Regions from separate parts of the Pseudarthrobacter sp. fls2-241-R2A-168 genome, predicted to be linked through region 2. Evidence: predicted binding sites of a transcription regulator. Region 2 holds the regulator's gene; the other holds the start of a gene.
The links. The regulator HrcA, encoded in region 2, represses chaperone genes, less so after heat shock. The targets are predictions, from matches to a motif close to TTNGCACTCGNNNNNNNCGAGTGCNAA.

Region 1: a site for HrcA is predicted at 2,514-2,540, ahead of groL (chaperonin GroEL). Genes of this name have one in related genera too.

Annotation. Positions count from the first base shown of each region.
Region 1 covers NZ_JARVSG010000010.1:219,539-239,661, forward strand. The annotation lists gene QRN11_RS08050 (ABC transporter substrate-binding protein) at 1-622, shown strand, start outside; gene groL (chaperonin GroEL) at 709-2,337, opposite strand; gene QRN11_RS08060 (ABC transporter substrate-binding protein) at 2,618-3,898, opposite strand; gene QRN11_RS08065 (cold-shock protein) at 3,895-4,101, opposite strand; gene QRN11_RS08070 (LytR C-terminal domain-containing protein) at 4,295-4,933, opposite strand; gene QRN11_RS08075 (DUF3263 domain-containing protein) at 4,985-5,314, opposite strand; gene QRN11_RS08080 (uracil-DNA glycosylase) at 5,441-6,211, shown strand; gene QRN11_RS08085 (siderophore-interacting protein) at 6,226-7,065, shown strand; gene QRN11_RS08090 (threonine/serine exporter family protein) at 7,066-8,553, opposite strand; gene QRN11_RS08095 (peptidoglycan bridge formation glycyltransferase FemA/FemB family protein) at 8,609-9,925, opposite strand; gene QRN11_RS08100 (lipid II:glycine glycyltransferase FemX) at 10,051-11,184, opposite strand; gene QRN11_RS08105 (TspO/MBR family protein) at 11,310-11,843, shown strand; gene QRN11_RS08110 (L-serine ammonia-lyase) at 11,876-13,273, opposite strand; gene gcvH (glycine cleavage system protein GcvH) at 13,317-13,700, opposite strand; gene gcvT (glycine cleavage system aminomethyltransferase GcvT) at 14,307-15,455, opposite strand; gene gcvP (aminomethyl-transferring glycine dehydrogenase) at 15,460-18,387, opposite strand; glycine riboswitch at 18,426-18,563, opposite strand; glycine riboswitch at 18,565-18,663, opposite strand; gene QRN11_RS08130 (TetR/AcrR family transcriptional regulator) at 18,758-19,297, opposite strand; gene QRN11_RS08135 (MFS transporter) at 19,364-20,123, shown strand, end outside.
Region 2 covers NZ_JARVSG010000007.1:156,401-166,134, forward strand. The annotation lists gene lepA (translation elongation factor 4) at 1-1,560, shown strand, start outside; gene hemW (radical SAM family heme chaperone HemW) at 1,597-2,826, shown strand; gene QRN11_RS06015 (DUF4870 domain-containing protein) at 2,910-3,329, opposite strand; gene QRN11_RS06020 (DUF3097 domain-containing protein) at 3,470-4,324, opposite strand; gene hrcA (heat-inducible transcriptional repressor HrcA) at 4,500-5,513, shown strand; gene dnaJ (molecular chaperone DnaJ) at 5,596-6,723, shown strand; gene QRN11_RS06035 (16S rRNA (uracil(1498)-N(3))-methyltransferase) at 6,726-7,508, shown strand; gene QRN11_RS06040 (GerMN domain-containing protein) at 7,520-8,479, opposite strand; gene QRN11_RS06045 (PhoH family protein) at 8,856-9,734, shown strand, end outside.

The DNA.
Region 1 (20,123 bases), on a different contig from region 2:
GGCCGCCTCCTTCTGGGAGCGCCTGAAGGAACAGCGTGATTCGAAGGCCAGCCCGCCCGCCACTGTCGCCACCGAAGACGCCGGCGCGGGGCTGGAAGAAAGCCTCTTCGGCACCAACAGGGTGGGCATGGCCTGGTGGTGGACAAACCAGCTCGGTTCCCTCGAGGCGACGACCGGCAGCAGCATCAAGATGCTCCGCGCGCCCAGCACTGACGGCTCCGCTGCAGGGAACGGCATGTACTACAAGCCCACCATGTTCTGGTCCGCCTCCTCCCGCTCAAAGCATCCGGAAGAGGCAGCCACCTTCATCAACTACCTGGCCAACAGCCCTGAAGCCGGGGCGATCCTGATGACTGACCGGGGCGTACCCACCAACCCGGAGATCGTGGAGGGCATCACGCCCTCGCTGAAGCCTGCGGACACCACGGTGGTCAGCTTCCTGAAGGACATCGCCGCGGATATCAAGGAAGCACCACCGGTTCCGCCGGTGGGTGCCGGCAGCGTGCAGAACGTCATCAAGCGGTACACCGATGAAGTCCTTTACGACCGCCTCACGCCGCAGGCAGCTGCTGAAGCATTCAAAAAGGAAGTTGAAGGAATGCTGGCCAGCGCCAGGAAGTAAATCTCCTGCTGGACAAAACAAATGCGGCCCCCTCCAAGAGGGGGCCGCATTTATGTATTCGCGGGACCAGGCCCGGCAGGGAAGGCTTAGAAGCCGCCCATGCCGCCCATGTCGTCGCCGCCGCCAACCGGGGCAGCGTTCTTCTCGGGCTTGTCGGCCACAACTGCCTCGGTGGTGAGGAAGAGACCGGCAATGGAGGCCGCGTTCTGCAGGGCAGAGCGGGTCACCTTGACGGGGTCGTTCACGCCGGCAGCCAGCAGGTCGACGTACTCGCCGGTTGCGGCGTTCAGGCCGTGGCCTGCGGGCAGGCCGCGGACCTTGTCGACCACAACGCCCGGCTCCAGGCCGGCGTTGAAGGCGATCTGCTTCAGCGGGGCGTCGATGGCAACGCGGACGATGTTCGCACCGGTTGCTTCGTCACCGGACAGCTGCAGGTTGGCGAATGCCTTGGCACCGGCCTGGATGAGGGCCACGCCGCCACCGGCCACGATGCCTTCTTCAACAGCAGCCTTGGCGTTGCGCACTGCGTCTTCGATGCGGTGCTTGCGCTCCTTGAGCTCAACCTCGGTTGCGGCACCGGCCTTGATGACTGCAACGCCGCCGGCCAGCTTGGCCAGGCGCTCCTGCAGCTTCTCGCGGTCGTAGTCCGAATCGGAGTTCTCGATCTCGGCGCGGATCTGGGCCACGCGGCCGGCGATCTGGTCGGCGTCGCCGGCACCTTCGACAATGGTGGTCTCGTCCTTGGTGACAACAACCTTGCGTGCCTTGCCCAGGAGCTCCAGGCCGGCGTTCTCCAGCTTGAGGCCAACTTCTTCAGAGATGACCTGGCCACCGGTGAGGACGGCGATGTCGGCGAGCTGTGCCTTGCGGCGGTCACCGAAGCCCGGAGCCTTGACGGCGACGGACTTGAAGGTGCCGCGGATCTTGTTGACGATCAGGGTGGCCAGGGCCTCGCCCTCGATGTCCTCGGCGATGATCAGCAGCGGCTTGTTGGACTGCATGACCTTTTCGAGGACAGCAACCAGTTCCTTGACGTTGGAGATCTTGGAGTTGACGATCAGGATGTACGGATCCTCGAGGACCGTTTCCTGGCGCTCGGCGTCAGTGACGAAGTAGGCGGAGATGTAGCCCTTGTCGAAGCGCATGCCTTCGGTGAGCTCAAGCTCCAGGCCGAAGGTGTTGGACTCCTCGACCGTGATGACGCCTTCCTTGCCCACCTTGTCCAGGGCTTCGGCGATGAGGGCACCGATTTCCTCGTCACCGGCGGAGATGGACGCCGTTGCGGCGATCTCTTCCTTGGTTTCGATTTCCTTGGCGGAGTTCAGCAGTTCGGCGGTGACGGCCTCAACGGCCTTCTCGATGCCGCGCTTGAGGGACAGCGGGTCGGCGCCGGCAGCAACGTTGCGCAGGCCTTCCTTCACCAGTGCCTGTGCCAGCACGGTTGCCGTGGTGGTACCGTCGCCGGCGACGTCGTCCGTCTTCTTGGCAACTTCCTTGACCAGCTCGGCGCCGATCTTCTCGTAAGGATCGTCCAGCTCGATCTCCTTGGCGATGGAAACACCATCGTTGGTGATCGTGGGGGCGCCCCACTTCTTCTCGAGGACGACGTTGCGTCCACGCGGGCCGAGGGTGACCTTAACGGCGTCGGCGAGGATGTTCAGACCCCGCTCAAGGCCGCGGCGTGCCTCTTCATCAAATGCAATGATCTTGGCCATAACGGCAGTAGTCCTTTCGGGACAGTCGTTAAGAATGAACCTTCGCTGCAGTGCCCGCGACGGACGATCCTTCGCCATTGGCCTCTGTATGCCTCCGGCTGCGGATCTCACTCCAGTTAGGTGTTTCTTCGCTCCTCGACCGGTGCAGCGCGCCGCGGGCCGGAACCAGCTTTGCTTTAGCAGTCGGTACGTCAGAGTGCTAACTCAATAATTAGCACTCCCCACGTTAGAGTGCAAGCGAATAAGACCCTGCTTTGCCCCGTTTAGCCGAGGGCGAAGCTCAGCCCGCTGCCCGTCCGGCGGTCTCCCGGCCGCTCGGCACAGGATTGTTGTCGGCCGCGTAGGTATAGACGGTAAAGGTGGCGGTGGTGATGTCCCCGTTGGCGTCGAAGGCAATCGGGCCCGATTCGCCGTCGTAATTAATATCGGGGCGGGTCATGAGCCCTGCCCGGCAGTCCTTGTAGGTCTGGCAGGCATCGGCCTCCGGTTTCCCGGAGGATCCTTCCACCGCTCCTCCGGAGGCGGAGATCAGGTTGGCGGCGATGGAGCGGCCGGCGTCATCCTGCGCCCTGGCGGCAGCCAAGGCGGCAACGGTCACGGCGTCGTAGGCCTCGGCGGCGAACGAAACATCCTTCAGTCCTGGGTCCACCGTGAGCAGCCTGGCCTGGAAGTCGGCGTCGGGAAGCTGCCCGGCAACCACCGCCCGGGCGCCGTCGAGGAACTTGGCGGGCAGCCGGGAGCTGTAGCGGGCAAAGGCACCGTCGCTGAGGATGATCCGCTTCCCGTCCACGCCGGCATTGGCGAGTTCGGCCAGGACACCCTGTGCACCGTCCCGGGCGATGACAATCACAGCATCCGCTCCGGCCTTGCCGACCTCCGCGGCAGCAGGGCCAACCTCACCCGGTTTGAAGTCTTTGGTGGCTGCCACGTTCATTTCGGCCTGTTCCGCAGCGGTGGCGACGGCGGCTGACACGTCCGTGCCGTAGGAACCGTCCTGGTGCATCACGGCCACAGTTATGGCGCCGGCGTCCTTGGCGAGCTTCACGAGGACGGGGCCCTGTGCGACGTCGGCAGCTGCCGTCCGGAAGTAATAGCCGCCGCTGTTGGAGGTGCTGAGGCCGGCGGCCGTGTTGGCGGGCGAGATGAGGGGTGTCCGGGCGCGGGACAGGATGTCTATGGCAGCGGCGGCGTGGCTCGAATCGGTGGGGCCGATCACAACGTCAGCTTTTGCGGAAACGAGTGCCTGGGCCTGCCCGGCGGCATCCTGGCCCGTTTCGGTAGGCAGCAGCTCCACCGGCTTGCCTTTGTGGCCGCCCGCGGCGTTGATCTCCTGCACGGCGAGCCTGGCGGCAGCGAGCTGGGGTGCGTTCAGGAAGGAGTTCTCGCCGGTGCTGTCCAGGATCAGCCCGATCCGCAGGGTGCCGTCCCCGGACGCCTCCGCCGGTTCCACCCTCGCGTTGCCGGTGGCACCGGAGCAGGCGGTCAGGGCGAGGGTTGAGCAGGCGGCAGCTGTGATGAGTGTCCGGCGGATGCCCACGGGACGGAGGAAAGCGCTGTTCACTCGGCCGGCCGGACGCTTTCGGCCTGCGGGCCCTTCTCGCCTTCGCCGACTTCGAGCTCCACGCGCTGGCCTTCGTCGAGGGCCCGGTAGCCTTCGCCCTGGATGGCGGACCAATGGACAAAGATGTCATCACCCGTGCCGTCCACGGTGATGAAGCCGTAGCCCTTTTCCGCGTTGAACCATTTGACGGTCCCCAGTGCCATGTCCGACCACTCTTTCCATTGTGTCCGGGTGTCCACGCCGCGGTATTCCGGCTGGCCCGAACCGAACCTGAAAATCACTCTAGCCAACTCCGTGCCCCCCGGGGCGGGACGGCTCCGGGACAGCCGGCAATAGTTATTCAGGCGTAACAGCCGGGCAGGCGGGCAGGTGCGTGGCCGCCAGGACGGACGCTGTCTACCGGTAGCCGGGCCCCAGCACCACAACCAGGGGCACCTGGAATTCCGTGCTGTTCACCAGCGTGGGGATACCAAGGAGCTCTGCCAGCGCCTGGGCGCTGGCCAGCTGGCCTGCTCCCGAGTAGAAAATGGTGGACCTTTGCTGTGGCGAACCGGCCCAGTTGCCCACCTGCCCCAGCGTCCAGCCGTCAGCCTGGACCGTGCCGCCAACACGGCTTGCCAGCCCTGCGGTGCCCGCGGCGTTGTAGATGGCCACAGCCTGGGCTTTGTTGATCAGTGCAGGGGCCTCGGCAGATGCGATCGGTGCGGATTTGGCCTCGGCGCTTGCTTCGGGTTCAGCCGTCGCGGAAGGCTGGGCATCAGCGGACGGAGAAGCGTCCGGAGTTGCCGAGGGCGTGGATCCGGTGCCGGCCAGCGGCGCTGCCTCCTGGCTGACGGAGGCCTGGTCACCGGCTGTGGCGAAACCCAGCTTGGGAAGGATCAGGAAAGACACCAGCCCAATGGCCAGTGCTGCCACGCCCACGGCGAGGATAGGCCACAGCCGCACCCTGGCGGGGGCGGAAGCCGTGCGGTGGACACCTTGTCGCGAAGCAGTCTCCGGGACCTTGTCGAATTCATCGCGGGCATATCTGGTCATGGTGGATGACATCCTTGTTGGTTTGCTGCTGGAGGGCACAGCGGGAGCGTCTTACGCGTCGGACCCCAGGCGCCGTGCAGTACGTGCACGGTGACGCGACGTACGTAGTCTACGCAATCGCTTGACCAGCATGGGATCGTGGGCCAGCGCATCCTCGGTATCGATGAGGGCATTGAGCAGCTGGTAATAGTGGGTCGCGGAGAGGTCAAAGAGCTCCCGGATGGCCTGCTCCTTGGCACCGGCGTACTTCCACCACTGCCGTTCGAGGGCGAGCATCTGCTGCTCCCGCTCGCTCAGCGGCGAGTCACGGAGCGAGAAATCGGCCAGGAGTGAATGCCGTGGTTCCTGCTCCGGCAGGTGCTCCCGGGCTGGCTCCGCCACTGCATACTCCTTTGCTGGTTTACAAAAATGTCTGACCCCCATGCTACGGGCGAATAACACCAATGTCATTTGCACACGGCCTGGCTGCCGGCCCCTCACCCTGGGCGTCCCTGCAAGAATGGGACGGTGTTTGAATCAGATGCTTTGTTCGACCTGGCGCAGCAACCGGCGGATGCAGTGGGTTTCGCGGAGCTGGCGCTGCTCCCCCTGGATGAGCTTATGGCACCTGACTGGGCTGCTGCTCTGGCGGGAGTTGAAAGCGAACTCCGCCACGTACTGACCTTCCTTGCCGGCGAAGTGGCAGCGGGGCACCAGGTCCTGCCGGCGCCGTCGAACGTCCTGCGGGCCTTCCGGCAGCCGCTCGCGGACGTGAAGGTGCTCATTGTTGGCCAGGACCCCTACCCCACGCCGGGGCATGCGGTGGGGCTTTCCTTTTCGGTTGACCCTCGCACGCGGCCCATTCCGCGGAGCCTGGCAAATATCTACCGCGAGCTGGAAGCGGATCTCGGTGTGCCCGCCCGGGTGCACGGGGACTTGTCCGGCTGGGCAGACCAGGGTGTGCTGCTCCTGAACCGGGTGATGACGGTGCGGGCGGGCTCCCCCGGCTCGCACCGCGGCAAAGGCTGGGAGAAGATCACGACGGCGGCCGTCACCGCCGTCGCAGGCCGGCGCCGTCCGGACGGGTCACGGCAGCCCCTCGTTGCAGTGCTGTGGGGCAAGGACGCGGACAGCGTCCGCCCTCTGTTGGACGGGGCGCCCGCGGTGGCGAGCGCCCACCCCAGCCCGTTGTCCGCGTCCCGCGGCTTTTTTGGTTCCCGCCCCTTCAGCCGGGTGAACGAACTCCTGCGCAGCCAGGGTGCGCCGGACGTAACCTGGGAGCTCCCGCCAGTCCCCTAGCTTAGGCTTGCCTTATGAGCACCGTGCCCGCCGCCACCAGCGCCACCAAAAAAAGCCGTCCGCAGGTCAATCTCACAGTGATCCGGAGGGAAGAACTGTCCCCGCACATGGTCCGGATTGTTGCCGGCGGGGACGGCTTCGCAGACTTCTCCAACAACGACTTCGTTGACCGCTACGTCAAGATTGTTTTCCCGCAGCCGGGCATCGAGTACCCCTCCCCCCTGGACCTGTGGAGCGTCCGCGAAACCATGCCGCGGGAACAGTGGCCCTTCACCCGCACCTATACCGTCCGCTGGGTGGACGAGGCAGCCCGCGAACTGGCCATCGACTTTGTGGTGCACGGCGACGAGGGCCTGGCGGGTCCATGGGCCGCGCAGGCGCAGCCGGGCGACACCCTGACGTTCACCGGCCCGGGTGGCGCCTACAATCCCGCACCCGACGCGGACTGGTACCTTTTCGCCGGCGATGAGGCTGCACTGCCGGCCATCGCGGCAGTCATCGAGTCGCTGCCGGCCGAAGCCACAGGCCTGGCCTTCCTTGAGGTGGATTCCGACGCTGACATCCAGCCCATCGCTGCCCCGCCGGGATTTGAACTGCGCTGGCTCACCCGCAACGGCGTCCCTGCCGGCGAGAGCAACCTCCTGGTCCAGGCCGTGGCCGATGCCGCGTGGCCTGCCGGCCGCGTGGACGTGTTCGCCCATGGCGAGCGTGGCTACATGAAGGCCCTGCGCGACGTCTTTTTCAAGCAGCGCGGCCTCGACCGCAAGCAGGTCTCGCTCTCGGGCTACTGGGCCAAGGGCCGGGTGGAGGACGTGTTCCAGGCGGAGAAGAAGCTGCCGGTCGGCCAGATCTAGTCAGCGGCGGCGGGCCCGGCGCCGCTCGTTGCTCGCCAGGCTCCTGGTCAGCGGCCGGGCAAGCGTGTCGCCGAGGACGATCCCGCCCGCCGTTCCCAGGACAATCGCACCGGCATTGAGCATCCCGCCGGCGCCGAGGAGGATCTCGGCTTCCTCGATGGTGAGCACATACATGGACCGGAAGATGGTCAGGCCCGGCAGCAGGATCAAGGCGGCCGGCACGGCCACCACAAGCTGCGGTGCCCCCATCCGCAGGGCAACCACGCGGGCCAGCAGGCCGATCACTACGGCAGCCAGCGCGGGCGAGAACCGGTCCCCGACTCCCAGCTGGCCGGCGGCGAGCAGCACGAAGTAGCCCGCCACTCCCACTCCCGCCGTGGGCAGCAGCAGCTTCCAGGTGGTCTGCTCCGTAATCCCGATGGCCATCACGGCCACCGCCACGAAGATCACCAGGACCCAGAGGTCGTAGGCCGGCGGGAACGTCTCCGTGACATCGATCCGCTGCATGCCTGTCAGCTCGCCCACCACGAAGGCGACGGCGATGCCCGCAACGATGGCGCCGAACGTCAGCAGCGTTGACAGGAACCGTCCCGCAGCCGTAACGGGGAAGCCGTTGATCGCATCCTGCACCGAGGAGACGAGGCGTCCCGTGGGCAGGAGCAGCAGGATTCCGCCCACCACCACGATGGCCGGCGATGTTGTCAGCCCGAACTGCCAAAGCAGCAGCGCCAGCTGTGTCACCACAAACGAACAGCTGGCGGTGATGAAGAAGTCCGGCACCCGCCACCGGCCCAGTTGGCGGGCCAGCAGGCTGATGCCAATGTTGGCCACAAAGGCGATGGCCGAAGACACCGGCCCGCCGCCCAGGACGCCCACGAAGACCGCCGCGAAGGTCCCGAACGCCACCGTGACCAGCCACCGCGGGAACGGTTTAGGGCTGGTGATCGCCTCATCCAGCCGGCGGATAGCCTCGTCACGGCCCACTCCCCCAGCCACGATGTCCGTGACCAGCTGGTGGACCTTGGCCAGGCCCGCGTAGTTATTGGTCCAGGAGCGCACCACGCGCAGCAGCGCGATGGGTGTCTGGTCCTTGGGAGCGTAGTTGATGCCGACGGACTGGTTGGTGATGTCCACTTCGATGTTCTTCAGCCCCAGCGCCGCGGTGACGGCGATGATGCTGGTTTCCACCTCCAACGCACCGGCGCCATAGCGGAACATCGTCTCGGCCAGGTGCAGGACGAAGTCGAGGGTCTTGCGGGCAGAGGTGTCGACGCCGCCCACCTGGATCATCGGGTTGGCGTAGGGGCTGCCGGTGAGCCGGTCCACGATGCTCAAAGGAGCGGTAGGCGGGCTTTCGCCCTGGACCAGGCGGCGCAGCATTCTTTTCGCGGCGGCGTTCTGGCGCGCCTGGGAGGCTGTCAGTGGCTCCGTTTTGGGCAGGCCGTCCGTCTGCGGCCTGCGCCCGGGGTACTCAGGCTGGTCAGTCATGGTTGCCTCCTCCCAGTGCGGTGCAGTGTCCCGGTGCGGTGTTGTGACCAGTCTTTCAGGCCGTACGCCTCAGGGGCAGCTTGCCCAGCACCGTGCGGGCTGTTGCCACGGCGGTCCGGGCCAGGCGGTTGGCGTGGAAGACGGCGGGCCGGACCGGCATCACGAAGTCACCCACCAGCTGGACCACTTCTCCGCCGAAACCCTTTTTGAACTCGTAGCCGCCGTGGCCTTCCTCGTCCTGCCCGGAAATGCCGAACGTTCCGTAGAAGTTGTACCGCGGGTATCCCTTTTCCAGCGCGTGCAGCATCATTCCCCAGTAGAGCGACGTGGCCCCGTTGAAGTAGATGTAGTCCTGCACGGTGCCGCCGATCACGCACACCACTTCGTCCCCGTAGCAGACGAAGTGGATGGCGGCCACAGTGGCAACACCCACGGAGTCGGGGAACCGCTCGATGTCCGTCAGGCTCCGCTCGTAGCTGTCCACGAGGTCCTGGACCACCTTGAGCCGGTTCGCCTTTTTCTTGCTGCCGGTCTCTTCCACCTCACGGCGCAACTCCGCCGCGGTGGCTGATTCGGCCGCCATCCGCTCGGTGATGGATTTCCGGTAGGCCGGGATGTCGATCTTCGCCATCATGAGCTTGGTGAATTCCGGGGACGTGGTCCGGAGCAGGTGCTCGTAGTAGGCGCGCTCGCGGTAGACGAATCCCTTTTCGTCCCCGGCCTTACTCAGCGCACCGTAGAACTCGTCCAGGGTTTCCAGCGTGGCCTGTTCCAGGAAGACGCCATTTTTCTCAGCTTTCCGGATGGCCTTGCGCGTCCGGTAGCTCGTGCCCATGATGAGCTCTTCGGCGTCCGTGATTCCGGTCAGGTCCTTGATGAACATCCAGTTCACGTTGACGAAGTTCATCTCCAGTCCCTGGTGTTGGAAGCCCAGGCCGGACAGCCGTGACACCAGCGGGCGGTTGTCCTCAACCTCCGGGTGCTCTGCACCGTCCTCGTCGCGGGCGATGTACTTCAGGTTGGGGGAAATCCGCAGTTCCGCGGCTTTGCGCTCCGCAGCCCGCCGGCGGAGGAGTCCGACGACGTCCCGCACCAGTTCGAGGTCCGTGTAGTCCATCAGGGGACCCTTGGCGCATTCACACACCGTGTACCCCAGCCGCGTAGTGGTGTAGTTCAGCTTCCCGGCAGCCACCAGTTCGCCGCCGCGCCGGATGCCAAAGAGCTCCACCTGCTGGCCGCGGGCGCGCTGGAATCGGGCGAAGTCGACGGACTGGAGGAAGCTGTTTTGCGGGTGCTTGACCGCAAAGGCCTCGAACTCTGAGTCGCTGAGGATGGCAAATTCAAGATCGGTGCCGGTGGTGACTGGATTCAAGGGATTTCCTTATTCACGGTGTGCGGCTAACAGGAAAGCCGCTGGATCAGGGACGGGTATGCGGGCGCGGCCTTGTTTACAGTCCGGGGTTCAGCCTGCGGACTAAGCCTGCGCCGGGGCTGCGGTCAGTAGAACTGCTGGCCGGTCCGCGCCGTTTCAATCCGGCGGAAGACCTTTTCTGCGCCGTTGACCCAGAGGCGGTGGCGGAGCGGGGCAAGGATGTAGTCGTGGCAGCCCACAAAATCCGTGACGGTTTTGGTGAAGCTGGTCTTGAACATCCCCATGCCGTACAGGTTGTGGCTCTTGTCCTTGATCCGGGAGGCAGGCGGTGTGCCACAGAAGTCGTATTCAGTGCAGCCAAGTTCCTGCATCCGCCGGATGGCTGCCCACTGGACCAGGTGCGAATCGCCGTACTGTTTGCGGTTCTGGGTGGAACCGCCGTCCTTGTACGTTGCTTTGGCGCCGTAATTGATCACGAAGGCGCCCACGCTGGGTTTGTCGTCCTCGTAGACGAAAAAGAAGTTGCCCTGGCCGCGGCTGCAGAACTCGTCCCAGAACGCCGCGTAGTACTCGTAGCTGCGCAGGGGCATGGAGCCCTTGGCGTTCACAGTGTCCGCCATGAGGTCATAAAGCGCACGGTAGGTTGCGGGCCCGGGTTCTTCCCGCAGCACCTCGCAGCCTTCCCGTTCAGCGCGGCGGATGGCGTTGCGGGCCCGGGAGGAGATTGCTTTGAAGACTGTTTCTTCGGCGCCGGAGATGTCCAGCAGCGCGGTGGAGTCGTTGGACTGGATGTTGGGGGCCTTCACTAGGCCGGTGGCGGCCAAGTGCGCCTGGGCATCGTCGGAGTCCACGATGTCCGGTTCGATCTTGATGGTGAAGACGTTGAGTTTCCTGTCGCGGACAAAGGCTGCGCAGGCTTCCAGCGCTGCCCCGAGGTCCCCGGCAGCTGCCAGGTCAGGGCCCTTGATGAGGTACCAGAGCCGGCCCATGACCGGAAACTTTTTCTCCAGCACCAGGTTGTAGCTGGCAGAGCCAGGGCTTTCCAGGACCAGGAACCGGACTTTCCAGCCAGCGCCGTTTTTTACCGTCGCGTACGCGGCGGACTGCAGCATGTTGCCGCCGTTCGGGTTGGCCGTGACGTGCTTGTCCCAGTTTTCAATTTCCTCGGCTGTGGCAAAACGTGCGGTGAATTCTCGCAAAGGGGCCGTGTCCAATCGGGGGTTGTGCGCGGTTCTGTACTCGTGGCTGCGTGCGGACATGCAGCCTCAAGTCTAAAGCCTGGCGGCACGGCGGCTTTTCAGTCGAGCGGACTCGAGCCGCATCTCAAAGCTGGAGCCGGCCCTGTTGCCTTGACTCCAGCGAGGCTCTTGGCAAGGGTTGGGGCATGCAGCAGGTGGAACCATCCCCGCGGAAAAATCAGGAACCGCCGGGCATCAGCAGGCAGGTCCTGGTGTTGGTTGCCTTCGTGGCTGCATCGTTCCTTGTTGCGGGTCTCGGCTCGCTCGCCACCTTCAACAACGTGAGCGGCTGGTACGCCGCCGCGGACAAGGCGCCCTGGTCACCGCCGAACTGGGTGTTCGGCCCGGTCTGGACTTTTCTCTATACCGGGATGGCCGTGGCCGCCTGGCTGGTGTGGCGCAAGCAGGAACCCGGCACCCCGCGCGCCTTGGGACTATATGGCCTCCAGCTTGCCTTGAACCTTGCGTGGACGCCCGTGTTCTTCGGCCTCTACCCCGCCATCGGCGGAGCTGCCCTGTGGCTGGCTCTGGCCATCATCATTGCCCTGATCGCCGCCGTCGCGGTTACTGTGCTGGCTTTTGGCCCCGTCAGCCGCACGGCAGGCGTACTCCTCCTGCCCTACGTGTCCTGGCTGGTGTTCGCCGCAACGCTTAACTGGTGGGCCGCCCTCCACAACTGAGGGGCGGTCCACCTGTCGCTTTCAGGCCGCTCCTAACACACGGCCACGTTGACGGCGAGGCCGCCCATGGCCGTTTCCTTGTATTTGGAGCTCATGTCCTTGCCGGTCTCGCGCATGGTCACGATGACCTCATCCAGCGAGACCCGGTGGGAGCCGTCACCCCAGAGCGCCATCTTCGCGGCGTTGATGGCCTTCGCCGCGGCGATCGCGTTCCGTTCGATGCAGGGCACCTGCACCAGTCCACCGATCGGATCGCAGGTCAGCCCCAGGTTGTGCTCCATCGCGATCTCCGCCGCGTTTTCCACCTGCGCCGGAGTTCCGCCCATCACCTCGGCCAGGCCGGCAGCCGCCATGGACGACGCCGATCCCACCTCGCCCTGGCAGCCCACCTCAGCCCCGGAAATCGAGGCCTGCTCCTTGTACAGCACCCCGACGGCGCCCGCGGTGAGCAGGAACTTGACCACAACGTCGTCGCGGTCCTCCTGGGTGGCATTCTCCATCCCGGGGGCGTAATGCAGGGCGTAGTACAGCACCGCCGGGATGATCCCGGCCGCGCCGTTGGTGGGGGCGGTGACCACCCGGCCGCCGGAGGCGTTTTCCTCGTTCACCGCCAGCGCGATCAAGTTAACCCACTCCTGCCAATACTTGGGGTCCCGGTCCTTGTCTTCCTTCAGCAGGCGGTCATGCCAATCAGGCGCACGACGGCGGACCTTCAGTCCCCCGGGCAGCAGCCCTTCACGCTTCAGGGACACCTGCACGCAGTCCTCCATCACCGACCAGATGTGCAGCAGGCCCTCGCGGATGTCCTCTTCGGAGCGGGAGGCCTTCTCGTTGACCAGCATGATGTCGGCAATGGAAAGTCCTTTGGACTGGCTGCGGCCCAAAAGTTCCGCGGCGGTCCGGAACGGCAGCGGAAGTTCTTTCTTCGACTCCTCCAACTGTTGCCGTGCAGCGTCCTCCTCGCCTTCCCGGACTATGAAGCCGCCGCCCACGGAGAAGAATGTGGCGGTGTGCAGGATCTCGTCCTCGGCGTCGAAGATGGTGAAGGTCATGCCGTTGGTGTGCCGCGGCAGGATGGTCAGCGGCCGCAGCACCATGTCCTTCACCCCATACGGCAGGGGCACCTCACCGGCCAGCTTCAGGATTCCGGTTTCGGCAATGGCCGCGAGCCGTTCCTCCACCTCGTCGGGCAGGATCAGCTCCGGGTGGAAGCCCTCCAGTCCCAGCAGGATCGCGGTCATGGTGCCGTGCCCGTGGCCGGTCGCCGCGAGGGAACCATAGAGGTCCACCCGCAGCGATGCCACACGGTCCAGCGCTCCGGAGGACTTCAGCTCCTCGGCGAAGACGGCGGCAGCGCGCATCGGCCCTACGGTGTGCGAACTCGAAGGCCCGATCCCGATGGAGAAGAGATCAAAGACACCAACAGCCATGTGCGTAAATCCTTAATAGAGGTTTGGTGCTGCTTGACGGGGATTACAGGTCCCCGCCATTTTTGGACGCGTACTCCTGCGCGGACAGCAGGGGTCCTTCGGACTCGGCAGCTACCTTGAAGAGCCAGCCGGCCCCATAGGGATCGTTGTTGATCAGCGCGGGATCATCCACAACTCCAGTATTGATCTCCACCACCTCACCCGTCACTGGCGAGTACAAATCGGAGACCGACTTCGTGGACTCCACTTCACCACAGGTCTCCCCCGCCGTCACCGTGGCACCCACCTCGGGCAGGTCCACGTAGACGATGTCGCCGAGGGCATCCGCAGCGACAGCGGAAATCCCGATCGACACAAGGTTCCCACCCTCCCGGGCCACCCACTCGTGCTCGTCGGAGTACTGCAAGTCTGCGGCAACTTTTGCCATGTGTGTTTTTCCTTTGTTTGTTGTTTGAAAACTCTTCGTGGCCGGGTTGGGTGCGGCTGTGCGGATTCCTCCGCGTACTGGCTCGTTCCTCGCCTCTGACGTACGCTTCCGGAATCCCCACAGCCGCCAAAGCAGGTTCAGTTTTCGAGGCCAACAGTCCAGAAAAACAAACACGTCGCCAGAGTGCTGCAGGGTCCAGTCTCCAACAAGCGCAATCACGGCCAGGCAGGACGAACCCCTCAGTCTCGAGGGATTTAACCGCCCAAGATGATGTGTCCGTCCGCCCGGACGCAACCCGCAGCCCAACGACTCATCCACCGAGATTAGTCGTCGCCTGCCCTGAGGTTTCGACAAGCTCAACCACCGGGACGGTGACCTGACCACGAGGGCACGGCGGAGCCGGGCTTTTCGAAAGCGTGCGTCAAAGCGAGGAACGAGCAGCACGCGTGAAAAGTCCGGTCCGGTGCGCCCGGACGCAACCCGCAGCCCACGGAATCGGTGACCTGCCGCACCCGACGGGCCAATGGTGACCACAGCCAGGCACCCAAGTAAGCACGCGTGAAAAGTCCGGTCCGGCGGGACCGGACTCAACCACGGACCGGAGAACTACTTGGAGCGCTTGTAGAACGGGAGGTCGACGACTTCGAAGGGCTCTGCCTTGCCGCGCAGATCGATGTGCAGTGGCGTGCCGGGCTGGGTGAACCCGACGTCGACGTATGCCATGGCGATGGGGTAGCCGAGGGTGGGCGAGGGCTGGCCGGAGGTGACTTCGCCGACGACGTTGCCGTCCTTGAGGACCGGGTAGTGGGCGCGGCCGGCCCGGCGCCCCAATCCCTTGAGCCCGACGAGCCTGCGCCCGGCAGTGGAACCGGCGCCCGCTTCCTTCTTGGCTGCCAGGGCGGCCTTGCCCACGAAGTCACCTTCCTTGGACAACGCGACGACGGGCCCCAGGCCTGCTGCGAACGGGTCGCCCTGCAGCGACAGCTCGTTGCCGTAGAGGGGCATTCCCGCTTCGAGCCGGAGGGAGTCGCGGGAGGCCAGGCCCGCGGGCGTCAGCTCGCCGTCGTCGGCGATGGCGACGAGCGCCTGCCAAAGCCCGGGGGCGTCGTCGTTGGACACAAAGATCTCGAAACCGTCCTCGCCGGTGTAGCCGGTCCGGGCGAGCAGCAGGTCCAGTCCTGCGCCGCCCACCAGGAACGGGACTTCGACGGCGGCGTAGTACTTCAGGTCCGTCACGAGGCTGTGCTGCGCGGCAGGGACCAGGCGGAGCAGCAGTTCCTGCGCCTTGGAGCCCTGCACAGCGATCAGGGAAGTGGCATCGGAAGCGTCGTCCACCTGCACGTCGAACCCGGCAGCCCGCTTGGCCAGTTCAGCGGCCACCACCGCGGCGTTGCCGGCGTTGGGGACCACCAGGAAGACATCGGTGCCGTCAGCAGCCGGTGGCCGCCGGTAGGTGATGAGGTCGTCGATGATGCCGCCGTCCTCGTTGCAGATCAAAGAGTATTTGGCTTTGCCCACGGGCATCGCGGAAATTTTTCCCACCAGGGCGTAGTCCAGGAAGGCGCCGGCGTCCGGCCCGCTGACCCATACCTCGCCCATGTGGGAGAGGTCGAACAGCCCGGCGCTCTTGCGGACGGCGTGGTGCTCGGCGAGCTCGGAGCTGTACTTCAGGGGCATCTGCCAGCCGCCGAAGTCGGTAAAGGAGGCACCGAGCTTCTTGTGCTCCTCATAGAGGGCCGTGTACTTCTCACTCATGTGCTCAGCCTTCCAAGCCGGTGGTTGAGCTTGTCGAATCCTCGAACTCGGACAGCGGCGGGCAGGAGCAGACCAGGTTGCGGTCGCCAGCCGCACCATCGATGCGGCCTACCGGCGGGAAGTACTTGTCCTGCTTAAGCGACTTCACCGGGAACACCGCCTGTTCGCGCGGGTAGGCGCGGTCCCAGTCGCTGCTGATGGCGGCGGCCGCCGTGTGCGGGGCGTTGCGCAGCGGGCTGTCCTCCACGGAGAACTCGCCGTTCGCCACCTGGTCGATTTCGGCGCGGATGGAGATCATCGCCTCAATGAAGCGGTCAATCTCGCCAAGATCCTCGGATTCCGTGGGCTCCACCATGAGGGTGCCCGCCACGGGGAACGCCAGGGTGGGAGCGTGGAAGCCGTAGTCGATGAGGCGCTTGGCCACGTCCTCCGCGGTGACGCCGGTCTTGGCGGTCAGCTCGCGCAGGTCCAGGATGCACTCGTGGGCTACCAGTCCCCCTTCACCGGTGTACAGGACGGGGAAGAAGTCATTCAGCCGGGCGGCGACGTAGTTTGCTGCCAGCAGCGCGGACTTGGTGGCTTCGGTGAGCCCCTGTCCGCCCATCAGCTTCACGTAGGCCCAGGAGATGGGCAGCACGCCCGCGGAGCCGTACTTGGACGCGGAGATCGGCACGTCGTTTCCTTCGGTCCACGTGGCCGCGTTGCCGGGCATAAACGGTGCGAGGTGTGCCTTGGCAGCAACCGGTCCGACGCCGGGTCCGCCGCCGCCGTGCGGGATGCAGAAGGTCTTGTGCAGGTTAAGGTGCGAGACGTCGCCGCCGAACTTGCCCGGCTGCGCCAGCCCCACCAGGGCGTTCAGGTTGGCACCGTCGATGTACACCTGGCCGCCGGCCGCGTGGATGGCGTCGCAGACTTCGCGGACGTCGGCGTCGTACACACCGTGGGTGGACGGGTAGGTGATCATGATGCAGGACAGGGCGTCCTTGTGTGCCTCGATCTTGGCGTACAGGTCGGCGTGATCGATGGTGCCGTCGGCAGCAGTAGCGACGACAACAACCTTCATGCCCGCGAGCACAGCGGAAGCGGCGTTGGTGCCGTGGGCGGAAGCCGGGATCAGGCAGATGTTGCGCTGCTGATCACCACGGGAGTGGTGGTACCCGCGGATCGCCAACAGGCCCGCGAGCTCGCCCTGCGACCCGGCGTTCGGCTGGATGGATACCTGGTCATACCCGGTGATCTCTGTCAGCTGTGCTTCCAGGTCCGCAATGAGTTCGCGCCAGCCCTCGGTCTGGGAGTCCGGGGCGAACGGGTGGATTGAAGCGAACTCGGGCCAGGAAATGGCTTCCATCTCGGCGGTGGCGTTCAACTTCATGGTGCAGGAGCCCAGCGGGATCATGGTGCGGTCCAGCGCCAGGTCCCGGTCAGAAAGCTTCCGGATGTAGCGCAGGAGCTGGGTCTCCGAGCGGTGGGTGTTGAACACCGGGTGCTGCAGGAAGTCGGAGGAACGTTCGACGGCGGCGTCCAGGGCGAAACCGTCCGTCACCTCTGCCTGGGTGGCGCCAAAGGCGGCCAGGACGCCGTCGACGATTGCCGCCGTCGTCGTTTCATCGGTGGAGAAGCCCACCGTGTCCGCATCAATGCTGCGCAGGTTGATGCCCTTGGCTTCGGCGGCGGCGACGATGCCCGCGGCCTTCCCGGGGACGGAGACCGTCACGGTGTCGAAGAAGCTGGTGTGCAGCACGTCGAAGCCGGCGGCTTTGAGGGACGCTGCGAGAGTCTTGGCGTGGGTGTGCGCGGACCGGGCGATCGCCTTCAGGCCCTCCGGGCCGTGGTACACCGCGTACATCGAGGCAACGATCGCCAGCAGCGCCTGGGCGGTGCAGATGTTGGAGGTGGCCTTCTCACGGCGGATGTGCTGTTCGCGGGTCTGGAGGGCCAGACGGTAGGCGGGCACTCCGGCGTTGTCCTTGGAAACCCCCACCAGGCGGCCGGGCATGGAGCGTTCCAGGCCCTTCTGCACCGCCATGTAGGCGGCGTGCGGGCCGCCGTAGAACAGCGGGACGCCAAAACGCTGGGCGGAGCCGACGGCGATGTCGGCGCCCTGCTCGCCGGGAGGCGTAATGAGGGTGAGGGCCAGGAGGTCGGCGGCAACAGTCACCAGGGCTCCGCGTTCCTTCGCCTCGGCGATGACCGCGGTGTGGTCAAAGACCCGGCCGGAGGCGCCGGGCTGCTGGAGGACAACGCCGTTGACGGCGCCGTCGGGTAGTCCCTGGGCGAGGTCGGCGACCTCCACCTCGAAGCCGAGCGCCTCGGCGCGGCCCTTGACGATGGCGATAGTCTGCGGCAGGCAGTCCGCATCCAGCACCGTCTTGCCGTCCCGGGCGGCTGCGTTCTTGTTGGCCCGGCGCATCATCAGCACGGCCTCGGCGACGGCGGTGGCTTCGTCCAGCAGGGAAGCATTGGCGATCGGCAGCCCCACCAGGTCCTCGACCATGGACTGGAAATTCAGCAGTGCTTCGAGGCGGCCCTGGGATATCTCGGGCTGGTAGGGCGTGTAAGCGGTGTACCAGGCCGGGCCCTCAAGAATGTTGCGGCGGATCACCGGCGGGGTCACGGTGTCGTAGTAGCCCTGGCCGATCATCTGCACAGCGGTCTTGTTCTTCGCCGCCAGCCGCCGCAGCTCAGCGAGCGCCTCGACTTCGCTCAGGGCGCCGGCCAGTGCCAGTGCCGAATCCTGGCGGATGTCCTTGGGCACGGCGGTATCAACCAGTGCGTCCACGGTGTCGTAGCCGACGGCTTTAAGCATGGTGTCGACGTCGGCCTGGCGGCGGGCGCCGATATGCCGGTCAACGAAGGTGGCAGCCGGAGCAGTGGCGGGATTGGCGGAGGCTGGAATGGCGGAGGCCGAAATAGCAGTCACGAGGAACTCCATACATAAGGCGGCGCAGGGTACGCCACATCGATTCGGGTCCTCCCCGCTCTGTAACTGGACCTGAGAGTTTCCGCGGTCCCTGCTTGCGCCGGTCCCGCTTGCACCGTCGGTGAGCACAGCAGTCCAGGAACCGGGACGGTTTCCCGGGGCGGACAGCGTGCTGCTTTCCAGAGGTGCCTCGCCGCGGCGGTACATGGGCCTGTGAGATTCCTGGGGAGGTATTGCTCCTACGGCGCCTGCTTGTACCTTCTGGCAGAACTCTCCCGCCGCAGATCAAAGGCTATTCAATTAGGTTGTTTTTGCTGGCTGCCGGAACGGCCGGCACATGGACCAATTCTCCTACGCCGCCGTCCCCCGGGCAAATGAACGGCTAGCCCCGCAGCCGGTCGACGGCGGCCAGCAGTTCCTTCACATCCGCCTCCCGGCTTCCGGGCTTTCCGGACGGCCCGCTCTCCCACATGGCATTGAAGTACAGCCCGTCCCCCATGTAGAGGACAGCTTTTGCCATGGCCGGGCCCACATCCTTGCCGATGAGCTCCAGCCACTGGTGCTGGATCGCAGCGAAGCGGCGGCGTGCTTCCTCGTGGGCCACTTCAGCCAGGCGCGTGGCGGCGACGAAGGACCGGTCCATGGGGGTGTCGGACCAGAGCGATGACCGGATGAAATAGGCGGCCGCCCCTTCCGGTGCCGCCGCCATGGCGTCAAGGTCCTCCCCCGCCAGGCGGTCCAGCCGTTCAAGGGTGGCCGCGATCAGCGTTTCCTTGTTGGGGAAGTGGTACAGCAGCCCGCCCTTGGAGACGCCTGCCCGCTTCGCCACGGCGTCCAGGGTGGCGGCACGCTCCCCCACATCGATCAGGAGTTCTTCAAAGGCATCGAGGACTGCGTCCCGCGCCACGGGTTTTCTGGCCATGGTTCCAATCATGCATTGACGGGAACGGGTTTCTTAACTGTACCGTCCGGACGGTATAGTTAAACGATGACCGCTTCCTCCGCATCGCAGCAAAACCACACCCGCCTGAACGCCACAGCGGGTCAGGCACCTGTTTCACCCCGGAGGGCGGGGCGCGACTGGCTCGCGCTGGCGCTTCTGATGTTCCCGGTCCTCCTCGTCGCCGTCGACAACACGGCACTGACGTTCGCGCTGCCCGCGATAGCGCGGGCACTGGACACCTCCGGCGTCGAACTGCTGTGGATCGTGGATGCCTACCCGCTCGTGCTGGCCGGGCTGCTGGTTGCCATGGGCAGCCTGGGTGACCGGATCGGGCGGCGCCGGCTGCTGATCATCGGCAGCATCGGCTTCGCCGCAGTGTCAGCCGCAACGGCTTTCGCTCCCAGCGCCGGCTGGCTGATCGCAGGCCGCGCCGCACTGGGGTTCTTCGGAGCCATGCTGATGCCCTCCACGCTGTCCTTGATCCGGAACATCTTCCCGGACCCCAACCGCCGCCGGCTGGCCATCGCCATCTGGGCCGCCGGGTTTTCCGGCGGTGCCGCCCTGGGGCCGATCTTCGGCGGCTGGCTGGTGGAACAGTTCTGGTGGGGAGCAGTCCTCCTGGTGGCAGTGCCCATCATGCTTCCGCTGCTGGCATTTGGCCCGGCGTTTATTCCGGAGTCCCGCGACCCCAACCCGGGCAGGGTGGATGCGCCGAGCATCCTGCTTTCGCTGTTGACCATGGTGCCGGTGGTCTACGGCATCAAGGAGTACGCCACCGAAGGACCAAACCCCGCGGCCCTGGGAA
Region 2 (9,734 bases):
ACCTACGAGGTCTCCCGCTCCCTCGCGGCCTGCGAAGGCGCAATCCTGCTGGTTGACGCAGCGCAGGGCATTGAGGCCCAGACACTCGCCAACCTTTACCTGGCGATGGAAAACAACCTCACCATCATTCCGGTCCTGAACAAGATCGACCTCCCGGCGGCCCAGCCCGAGAAGTACGCGGCAGAACTTGCCAGCCTGATCGGCGGCGACCCCGAGGACGTGCTCCGCGTTTCGGGGAAGACCGGAATGGGCGTTGAGGCGCTGCTGGACAAGATCGTCCGCGACCTGCCCGCCCCCGAGGGCGACGCAAATGCTCCTGCCCGAGCCATGATCTTCGACTCCGTCTATGACACGTACCGCGGCGTGGTCACCTACGTCCGCGTCGTGGACGGCATGCTGCACCCGCGCGAACGCATCCAGATGATGTCCACCCGGGCCACGCACGAACTCCTGGAGATCGGGGTAAGCTCCCCGGAGCCCACCCCCTCCAAGGGCCTGGGCGTCGGTGAAGTGGGCTACCTCATCACGGGTGTTAAGGATGTCAGGCTGTCCAAGGTCGGTGATACCGTCACCAACCTTGCCAAACCGGCCGCTGACTCGCTGCCCGGCTATGCCGATGCCAAGCCGATGGTCTTCTCCGGACTGTATCCCCTGGACGGCACTGACTACCCCGTGCTTCGCGACGCACTGGAGAAACTGATGCTCAACGATGCCGCGCTCGTATATGAGCCGGAAACGTCTGCTGCACTGGGCTTCGGTTTCCGCGTGGGCTTCCTCGGGCTGCTCCACCTGGAGATCACGCGTGAACGGCTCGAACGCGAATACAACCTGGACCTCATCTCCACCGCTCCCAACGTGGAATACGAGGTAACGCTGGAAGACAAAAAGGTGGTCCACGTGACCAATCCCAGCGAGTATCCTTCCGGCAAAATCTCCGAGGTCCGCGAGCCGATGGTGTCCGCCACCATCCTGGCGCCGAATGAATTCGTCGGCGCCATTATGGAACTGTGCCAGAGCCGCCGCGGTGTTATGGGCGGCATGGACTACCTGTCCGAGGACAGGGTGGAGATCCGGTACCGGCTGCCGCTGGCCGAGATCGTCTTCGACTTCTTCGACATCCTGAAGTCCAAGACCCGCGGCTACGGCTCGCTGGACTGGAAGGCCGACGGCGACCAGGTGGCCGACCTCGTCAAGGTGGACATCATGCTCCAGGGCGAGCAGGTGGATGCCTTCTCCGCCATCACCCACCGCGACAAGGCGTACTCCTACGGCGTCATGATGACCACCAAACTGCGCGAGCTCATTCCGCGCCAGCAGTTCGAGGTGCCCATCCAGGCTGCCATCGGCTCCAGGATCATCGCCCGCGAAAGCATCCGCGCCATCCGCAAGGACGTCCTGGCCAAATGCTACGGCGGCGACATCTCCCGCAAGCGCAAGCTGCTGGAGAAGCAGAAGGAAGGCAAGAAGCGCATGAAGATGGTGGGCCGCGTGGAGGTCCCCCAGGAAGCGTTTATTGCCGCCCTCACCACTGACGAATCCAAGGACAAGGCCAAGAAGTAGTGAACACCGCGTCCGGCAACACCGGAGGCCCCCGCAATGCCTAGTACTCTTCCCCTCGGCGACCCGGCGCCGTCGGACGGCCTGCTGCCTGCCCAGGCAGCGGACGGTGCGGCGGAGCGGGCGTTCGGGCTGTACGTCCACATACCGTTCTGTGCGGTGCGCTGCGGCTATTGCGACTTCAACACCTACACCGCAACGGAACTGGGCGGCGGCGCCTCCCAGGATGCATACGCCCAGACTGCCGCCTCGGAGGTGACGCTGGCAGCGAAGGTCCTCTCGGCGTCGGGCCTGCCTCCGCGCAAGCTGGGCACGGTGTTCTTCGGCGGCGGCACTCCCACGCTGCTGCCCGCCGCAGACCTGGCCCTGATCCTCCGCGGGGCCATCGACCAGTGGGGCATCGAAGAGGGCGCCGAGGTCACGACTGAGGCCAATCCGGACTCGGTAACGCCGGAATCCCTCGCGGTCCTGAAAGAGGCAGGGTTCACCAGGGTCTCCTTCGGCATGCAGTCCGCCGTCCCGCACGTCCTGAAGGTTCTGGACCGGACGCACACCCCAAGCCGCGTTCCACAGGTGGTGCAATGGGCACGCGAAGCGGGACTTGCAGTGAGCCTGGACCTGATTTACGGGACGCCGGGGGAGTCGCTCGCCGACTGGCGCCACTCCCTGGAAACCGCGCTGTCCTACGAGCCCGACCACATCAGCGCCTACGCGCTGATCGTTGAGGACGGGACCAAGCTTGCGGCCCAGATCCGCCGTGGCGAAGTTCCAGGTATTGACGACGACGATCACGCCGACAAGTATGAGCTGGCCGATCAGCTGATCACCGAAGCCGGCCTGGGCTGGTATGAAGTCAGCAACTGGGCCCGCACGCCGGAGCAGGCCTGCCGCCACAACCTCGCCTACTGGCGCGGGGATGACTGGTGGGGGATCGGGCCGGGTGCGCACTCCCACGTGGGCGGCGTCCGCTGGTGGAACGTCAAACACCCCACGGCCTACGCAGGCCGCATGGTCCAGGGCCTCTCGCCTGCCGCCGGCCGGGAAACCCTGGACCCGGAAACCCGGAACGTGGAGCGGGTGATGCTTGAGGCACGGCTGCAGTCAGGGCTGGCTGTCTCCACCCTCGGTGCAGACGGCAGGCACGAAGTGGCCGGCCTGATCGCGGACGGCCTGGTGGAGCCGGCGGCAGCCTTCCGGGGCCGGCTGGTCCTCACTCTCAAGGGCAGGCTCCTGGCCGATGCGGTGGTGCGCCGGGTCCTCCCGGACTAGATCCGCCAACAGCAACACGGGGTCACTCGCTGCCCAAAAACGCCTGGTTATTGGGCAGGGAGTGACCCCGTGTTGCTGGAACGCTACTTGATCCAGCGGAGGTTGTACTGGTAGCGGTGCGGCTGGCCACGGTTCACGTGGATTCCGGCCGCCACCGAGAAACACGTCAGGGCAATCCAGATCAGGGTGGCGATGACGGCGAAGATGTTGCCCACGACCGGCACAAACACCAGGATGTTGGCAAGCACGGCGGCGATGGTTGGGGGCAGGCTGAAGTTCAGCGCCTCCTTGGACTCCTGCGCGGTGAAGGGACCCCGGTCACGGAAGATCAGGTAGATCAGGAGTGCAGGGACGCAGCCCAGGATCCCGCCGAAATGCGAGAGCGTAGCCCACTGCCTGTCTTCGCTGGCCGTCAGGGGCAGCGCATTCGCGGGGACGCCATGGTACTCCGAACGGCCCTCGCCGCCCTGGCTGTCCCTGTGATCTTGTGCGTTTTCTGCCACAGTCTGTTCCTTCGAAAGTGCAATGGTGCTTGGTAAGAATGCCAATATCTGCTGAGGTAATGCCAGAAGCAGACACCGCAATACCAAGAATACTTGGTGAAGCCGCCCGCTCAGACGTCCTGCCGCTGGATCCTGTCAGTTCAGGGGACAGTGAGGAAGTCAATTACTTCCTCCACCCTGCCCAGCAGGGATGCTTCCAGGTCCGCGTAGGTGCGCACTGCGCCCAGCAGTTTCTGCCAGCCCAGCCCGATGTCCTCCTTGGTGGCGTGCGGCCGCCCGAACGCCTTGAGGATGCCGGTCTTCCAGTCCTGCCCGCGCGGCACTTCGGGCCACTTTTCAATGCCCAGGACGGACGGGCGGATCGCCTGCCAGACGTCGACATAGGGGTGGCCAACGATCAGCACGTTGCCGGCGGCTCCGGGGGAGGCCATGACCGCATCCGCGATCCGTGACTCCTTCGAATCGGGCACCAAATGGTCCACGAGCACGCCCAGGCGCCGACCGGGACCGGGCCTGAAACCGGCAACCGCCGCCGCCAGGTCATCAATGCCGTGCAGGGGTTCGACGACGATGCCCTCCACCCGGAGGTCGTCGCCCCATACTTTCTCCACCAGTTCGGCGTCGTGCTTTCCTTCCACCCAGATGCGGCTCGCCTTGGCCACCTGTGCCCGTTGGCCCGCCACCCGCACCGAACCGGATGCTGTCCGGCCGCCGGCCGGGCCCCCGGCCGGGGTTTGCTTGGGTACCGGTGGCATCAGCCGGATGGGCTGGCCTTCCAGGAGGAAACCGAAACCCAGCCGGAAGGACCTGGACTTGCCCCGGCGGTCCTCCAGGGCCACCACGTGCATGCCGCCTGATTTTTCCACCCGCGTCACTGCGCCTACCCAGCCGGACTGGACCTCCTCCAGTACCATGCCGCGCTCCACCGGCACTTCAAGCAGTTGCGATCTTGCAGGTGCCGTCAGGTCCTGGGCTCCCCAGTTCTGGTATTGCATGGATGAACTCCGCTTCGTGCTGGATCCGGGCCCGGAATTTCGCCCGGAGCGGTACCAATGCTAACAACGGGGCGAATCATAATAGACTGTTAGCACTTAGGCATGTCGAGTGCTAACCCCTGTGAGGTACGGTGCGGGCGGAACGGCTGCCCTGATCCCTGGATGGAGGTGGAGTGTGAGCGAACCGCGCAAGCTTGAAGTACTGCGGGCCATCGTGGAGGACTATGTCCACTCGCGCGAGCCCGTCGGGTCCAAGGCCCTGGTGGAACGGCACCATCTTGGTGTCTCCAGCGCCACCATTCGCAATGATATGGCCGCACTTGAGGACGAAGGGCTGATCACAGCCCCGCACACAAGCGCAGGCCGCATTCCCACGGACAAGGGCTACCGGCTCTTTGTGGACCAAATTTCTGCGGTCAAGCCGCTGTCGCAGGCCGAACGCCGGGCCATTCAGTCCCTGCTGGAAGGGGCAGACGACCTCGACGACGTCCTGGAGCGCACCGTCCGGCTGCTGTCCCAGCTGACCAACCAGGTGGCAGTGGTCCAATATCCGCACCTCAACCGCGCCCTGGTCCGGCATATCGAATTCGTCCTCCTGGCACCGCGGAAGGTGCTGGTGGTGCTGATCGCCAACAGCGGCAAGGTGGAGCAGCGGGTCATCGACGTCGGGCAGGACCTTGGCGACGACGTCCTCGGTACTTTACGCACGCATTTCCTGGCATCCCTTGGCGGGACTGCCCTGAGCCAGCTGACGCAGTCGCTGCCCGCAGTGGTGTCCGGCGTCGCCCCCGCACAGCGGCAGGCAGCCCAGGCATTGGCGCACGGGCTGGAAGCCCTGGCCCACAGCAGCCGGGAGGACCGCATGGTGATGGCCGGGACAGCCAACCTTGCCCGTTCCAACGTGGATTTTCCGCTCAGCATCGGCCCCGTGCTGGAGGCGCTGGAGGAACAGGTGGTGATGCTGCGGCTCCTGAGCGAGATGGCGCAGGACCACCGTGGGGTGGCCGTCAGCATCGGCCGCGAGAACCCGTACGACGGCCTGGCGGAGGCATCGGTGGTGGCCACCGGGTACGGGCCGGACAGTGTCGCGAAGATTGGCATCCTGGGCCCCACGAGGATGGACTACCCCACCACCATGGCCGCGGTCAGGGCCGTCGCCCGGTACCTGTCACGGATTTTAGGTCCCTGACCCGAACCGTCCGGCGGCCAGGCACGAACAGTAGCGCCCGCAGTACAACTGCAGGCAAAACAACAAGGAAGAGATACGAACTTTGAGCAGCCACTACGAAGTCCTTGGAGTCTCACCGGATGCAACCGGGGAAGAGATCAAGAAGGCCTACCGCAAGCTGGCCCGCACCCTTCACCCGGACGTTAACCCCGGCGAAGATGTGGCAGACCGCTTCAAGGCCGTGACCCACGCCTACGAAGTTCTCTCCGATCCCCAGAAACGCCGGGTGTACGACACCACCGGCAACGAGAACGGCACGGACAACGGGTTCGGCGGGGGAGCCTACGCCGGCCAGGGCTTCGCCTTCCAGGACATCTTCGATACGTTCTTTGGCGCCGGCGGTTCCTCCGGGCCCGCATCGCGTGTCCGGCGCGGCCAGGACGCCCTCATCAGCGTCCGGATCGAACTTCGCGACGCCGTTTTCGGCGTCAACAGGAAGCTCGAAGTGGATACGGCAGTGGTCTGCCCAACGTGCGAAGGCTCGTGCTGCCGGCCGGGCACCCACCCGGAGCGCTGCGACATCTGCGGCGGCAGCGGCCAGGTCCAGCGGGCGGTCCGGTCCATCCTGGGCCAGGTCATGACCGCAGCTCCGTGCGGCACCTGCGAAGGCTTCGGCACCGTCATCAAGGACCCCTGCAACGAGTGCAGCGGGCAGGGCCGCATCCGCAGCCGGCGTTCGCTGACCATCAAGGTTCCCGCCGGCGTTGCCACAGGCACCCGCATCCAGCTCTCCGGCCAGGGCGAGGCCGGTCCTGCCGGCGGCCCCGCCGGAGACCTGTACGTTGAAATCCGCGTCAACAACGACGCCACCTATGTCCGGGAGGGCGACGACCTCCACGCCACCCTGAACATCCCCATGACCGCAGCCGCGCTGGGAACAGACGTCACCCTGGAAACCTTTGACGGTCCCCAGGAGATCGATGTGAAGGCAGGAACGCAGTCCGGCGAGATCATCACCTTGCGCGGGCTGGGTGTCACGCACCTGCGCGGATACGGCCGGGGTGACTTGAAGGTCCATCTGCAGGTGGAGACGCCGGCGAGACTGGACGCGGCGCAGGAGGACCTGCTGCGTCAGCTCGCCAAGTTGCGCGGCGAACAGATCACGGAGGGCAAGCTGGCCGCCAGCGGCGGTATGTTCGCCAAGCTCCGGGACCGGTTCGGTAACCTGTAGCGGTGAGCAACCCCGTCTTTTTCACGGCGTCCGGGTCCTTGGACCAGATGGCACCCGAAGGGCGTTTTGTCCTGGCGGGACCCGAGGCCCGGCATGCGGTGACCGTCAAACGCCTGGCTCCCGGCGAGCCCGTGGACATCGTTGACGGCGCCGGCACCCGGATGAGCGGGAAAGTGCTGGCAGCCTCCCCGGCCGGGCTCGAGGTCGAATGCACCTCCGTGGTGGTCGAGGACCGGCCTGGGGTCAGGCTGGTGCTGGTCCAGGCCCTTGCCAAAGGCGACCGGGATGAGCTGGCCATCGAAACCGCCACCGAACTGGGGATCGACGCCGTTATACCGTGGCAGTCCGAACGGTCCATCGTGCGCTGGAAGGGGGACCGGGCGGCCAAGGCCCATGCAAAGTGGCAGTCTGTAGTTACCGCCGCTGCCAAGCAGGCCCGGCGGGCCTGGATCCCGGAGGTGCGTGCCGCCGTCGACACTGCCGGTCTCGCTGCTGCTGCCGGGGCGGCCGACCTCGCCGTTATCCTGCACGAGGACGCCGTGCGTCCACTGCGGTTGGTCCTGGAATCGTGGCTCTCGAATGATGCTGTAGAAGGGCCGCGGGAAATATTCCTGATTGTCGGCCCCGAAGGGGGCATCAGCCAGCGCGAGGTGACGAAACTGTGCGGCCAGGGAGCCGTGACTGCCCTGCTGGGACACCATGTGCTGCGTTCATCAACCGCCGGTCCCGCCGCCGTCGTGCTTGCCAGCGATGTCCTGGGCCGCTGGGCGGCGCCCGCAGCCTGAACGGCCACGGCTTACCGTACTTTGAATCCCCGGGTATCTTCGGTGCCGTTTTGCTGGCTATCGGGGTTGGACGTTTGCCCGACCCGGAGCTCGTAGTCGCCGGCGGGCAGGGTCAGGGCCAGCGTAAAGACTCCCGCCTGGGCAGGGTCCGCCGCGGCGGTGGTCTCGCCGGTCAGGAATGGTGTCTTGTTCCCGTTCTCCTCCGACCGTAGGATCTGCCAGCGGAGCTTGCCGCCCGCGGCCGTGCTCCGGCCGGTGATCTTGACGCTGCCGTCCGCCACCTCAACGTTTTCCTGCGGGTCGATGATCCACACCGGAGCCACGAGCCCGGCCGTGCGGGCCATGAGGGACCCCAGTTGCACGTGGTTGAACGCCACGTAATCTGTGTGCCCGTCCACCAGGATGCGCACGCGGATCTGCTGGCCGGAGTCAATCAGGCCGGAACTCGCCGCAGCCGCGGTGGCCGTATAGACCAGCTGCTGGATGGCCCGGGCCGCCATATCGGCGTCCAGGTTGCTGTTGAAGGCGTCCTCCGACACGTCAACGGTGATGATGTCCTTGCCGGAAATCGAGGTTGCCAGCTGTTTGGGGTTCTGCCAGGGGGTGAAGAAGTCCGGATCCAGGGGCTTTTCGGACATCATGGCGCGCAGGGCCCGCGTCACTGGATTTTCCTGCTCGGGAACATCCCTGAACTCGCGGTACAGGAATACGTTGCTGTTGCTGCGGCCAATCCAGTAAACCGGGGCCTTGTTGGAGGACTGCGTGGTTTCCAGGGGTGCGCTGGTGGCGGGCGCACCAGAGACACTGCCGGTGGCGGCGGGACTCGAGGCCAGGAGGCCCGTGGGTGACGGGCCCGGTTCGGCGATGCAGCCGGTCAGGGCAGGGATGGCAACCAGCAGCCCGGCAAGAACCATTGAACGGGCGCCGTTCAGTGTTCTTCCGGCCCGGTGGGGCCCTGCGGTTTCCGGCACCGTAATTGCCTGTCCTTCCCTGGTTGGATTGGCCGATCCCCGGTCAGCCTGGGCGCTTCCGTAGCACCCTGGATTTCCAGCATTACACAGCGCCGGCGGGCAAAAGCCGCCGGATGCGCCCAGCGGCCCAACTGCAACGTGAACGATATGAGGCCGATATGAAGTTGATACCTAATGACGGACAGCCGGAACCGGAACAGTATCGGCGGCCAGGGCCAAGCACCCCGCGCCCGTACCGGGGCGGGCATCGGGCCAGGGCTGCCCTCTGGCGTAAGATGGAAGGTACCGCTGAGACGCAACGGGGACAGCCCGCCGCCGATCAGCCAGCAGCCACTTTTTCGAGATCGAGGGGATCACGGGCCCGCGGGCCAACACCATGACTGAATCAGCTAACGGAAAGCGCAGGCTTGTCACCGGCGAAGGCGCCGCGGGGGAATTTCCCCACACACTCCCTGGCGTCCGCACCGAAGTGGTCCTCTTCGACAGCTCCGACCAGATGGTTCAATCCCTCGGCAGCCATGATGAAGCGTTGCGGTTCATTGAAGAGCAGTTCCCTGACGTGAACTTCCACGTCCGCGGCAACGAGCTTTCCATTAGCGGACCGGCTACGGACGTGCCGCGGATCATGCGGCTCCTCCACGAGGTCCGGGGACTGGTGGCACGCGGAACCGTCATCAGCCCGGCCGTGCTGCAGCAACTCGTTGCCCTGCTCCGTACCCAGTCCCTGCAGAACCCGGTGGATGTGCTGACCCATGACATCCTGTCCAGCCGCGGCAAAACGATCCGCCCCAAGACGCTGAACCAGAAGAACTACGTTGACGCCATTGACGCCAACACCGTCATTTTCGGGATCGGTCCGGCCGGTACCGGCAAGACCTACCTCGCCATGGCCAAGGCCGTCCAGGCCCTGCAGCAAAAAGAGGTCAGCCGCATCATCCTGACCCGCCCGGCAGTGGAAGCAGGGGAGCGGCTTGGCTTCCTCCCCGGCACCTTGAGCGACAAAATCGATCCGTACCTGCGTCCGCTGTATGACGCCCTGCACGACATGATGGACCCGGAGTCGATTCCGAGGCTCATGGCAGCAGGAACCATTGAGGTGGCGCCGCTGGCCTACATGCGCGGCCGCACCCTCAATGACGCCTTCATCATCCTCGACGAGGCCCAAAACACCACGCCGGAGCAGATGAAGATGTTCCTCACCAGGCTGGGATTCGGGTCCAAGATGGTGGTCACGGGCGATATCACCCAGGTGGAC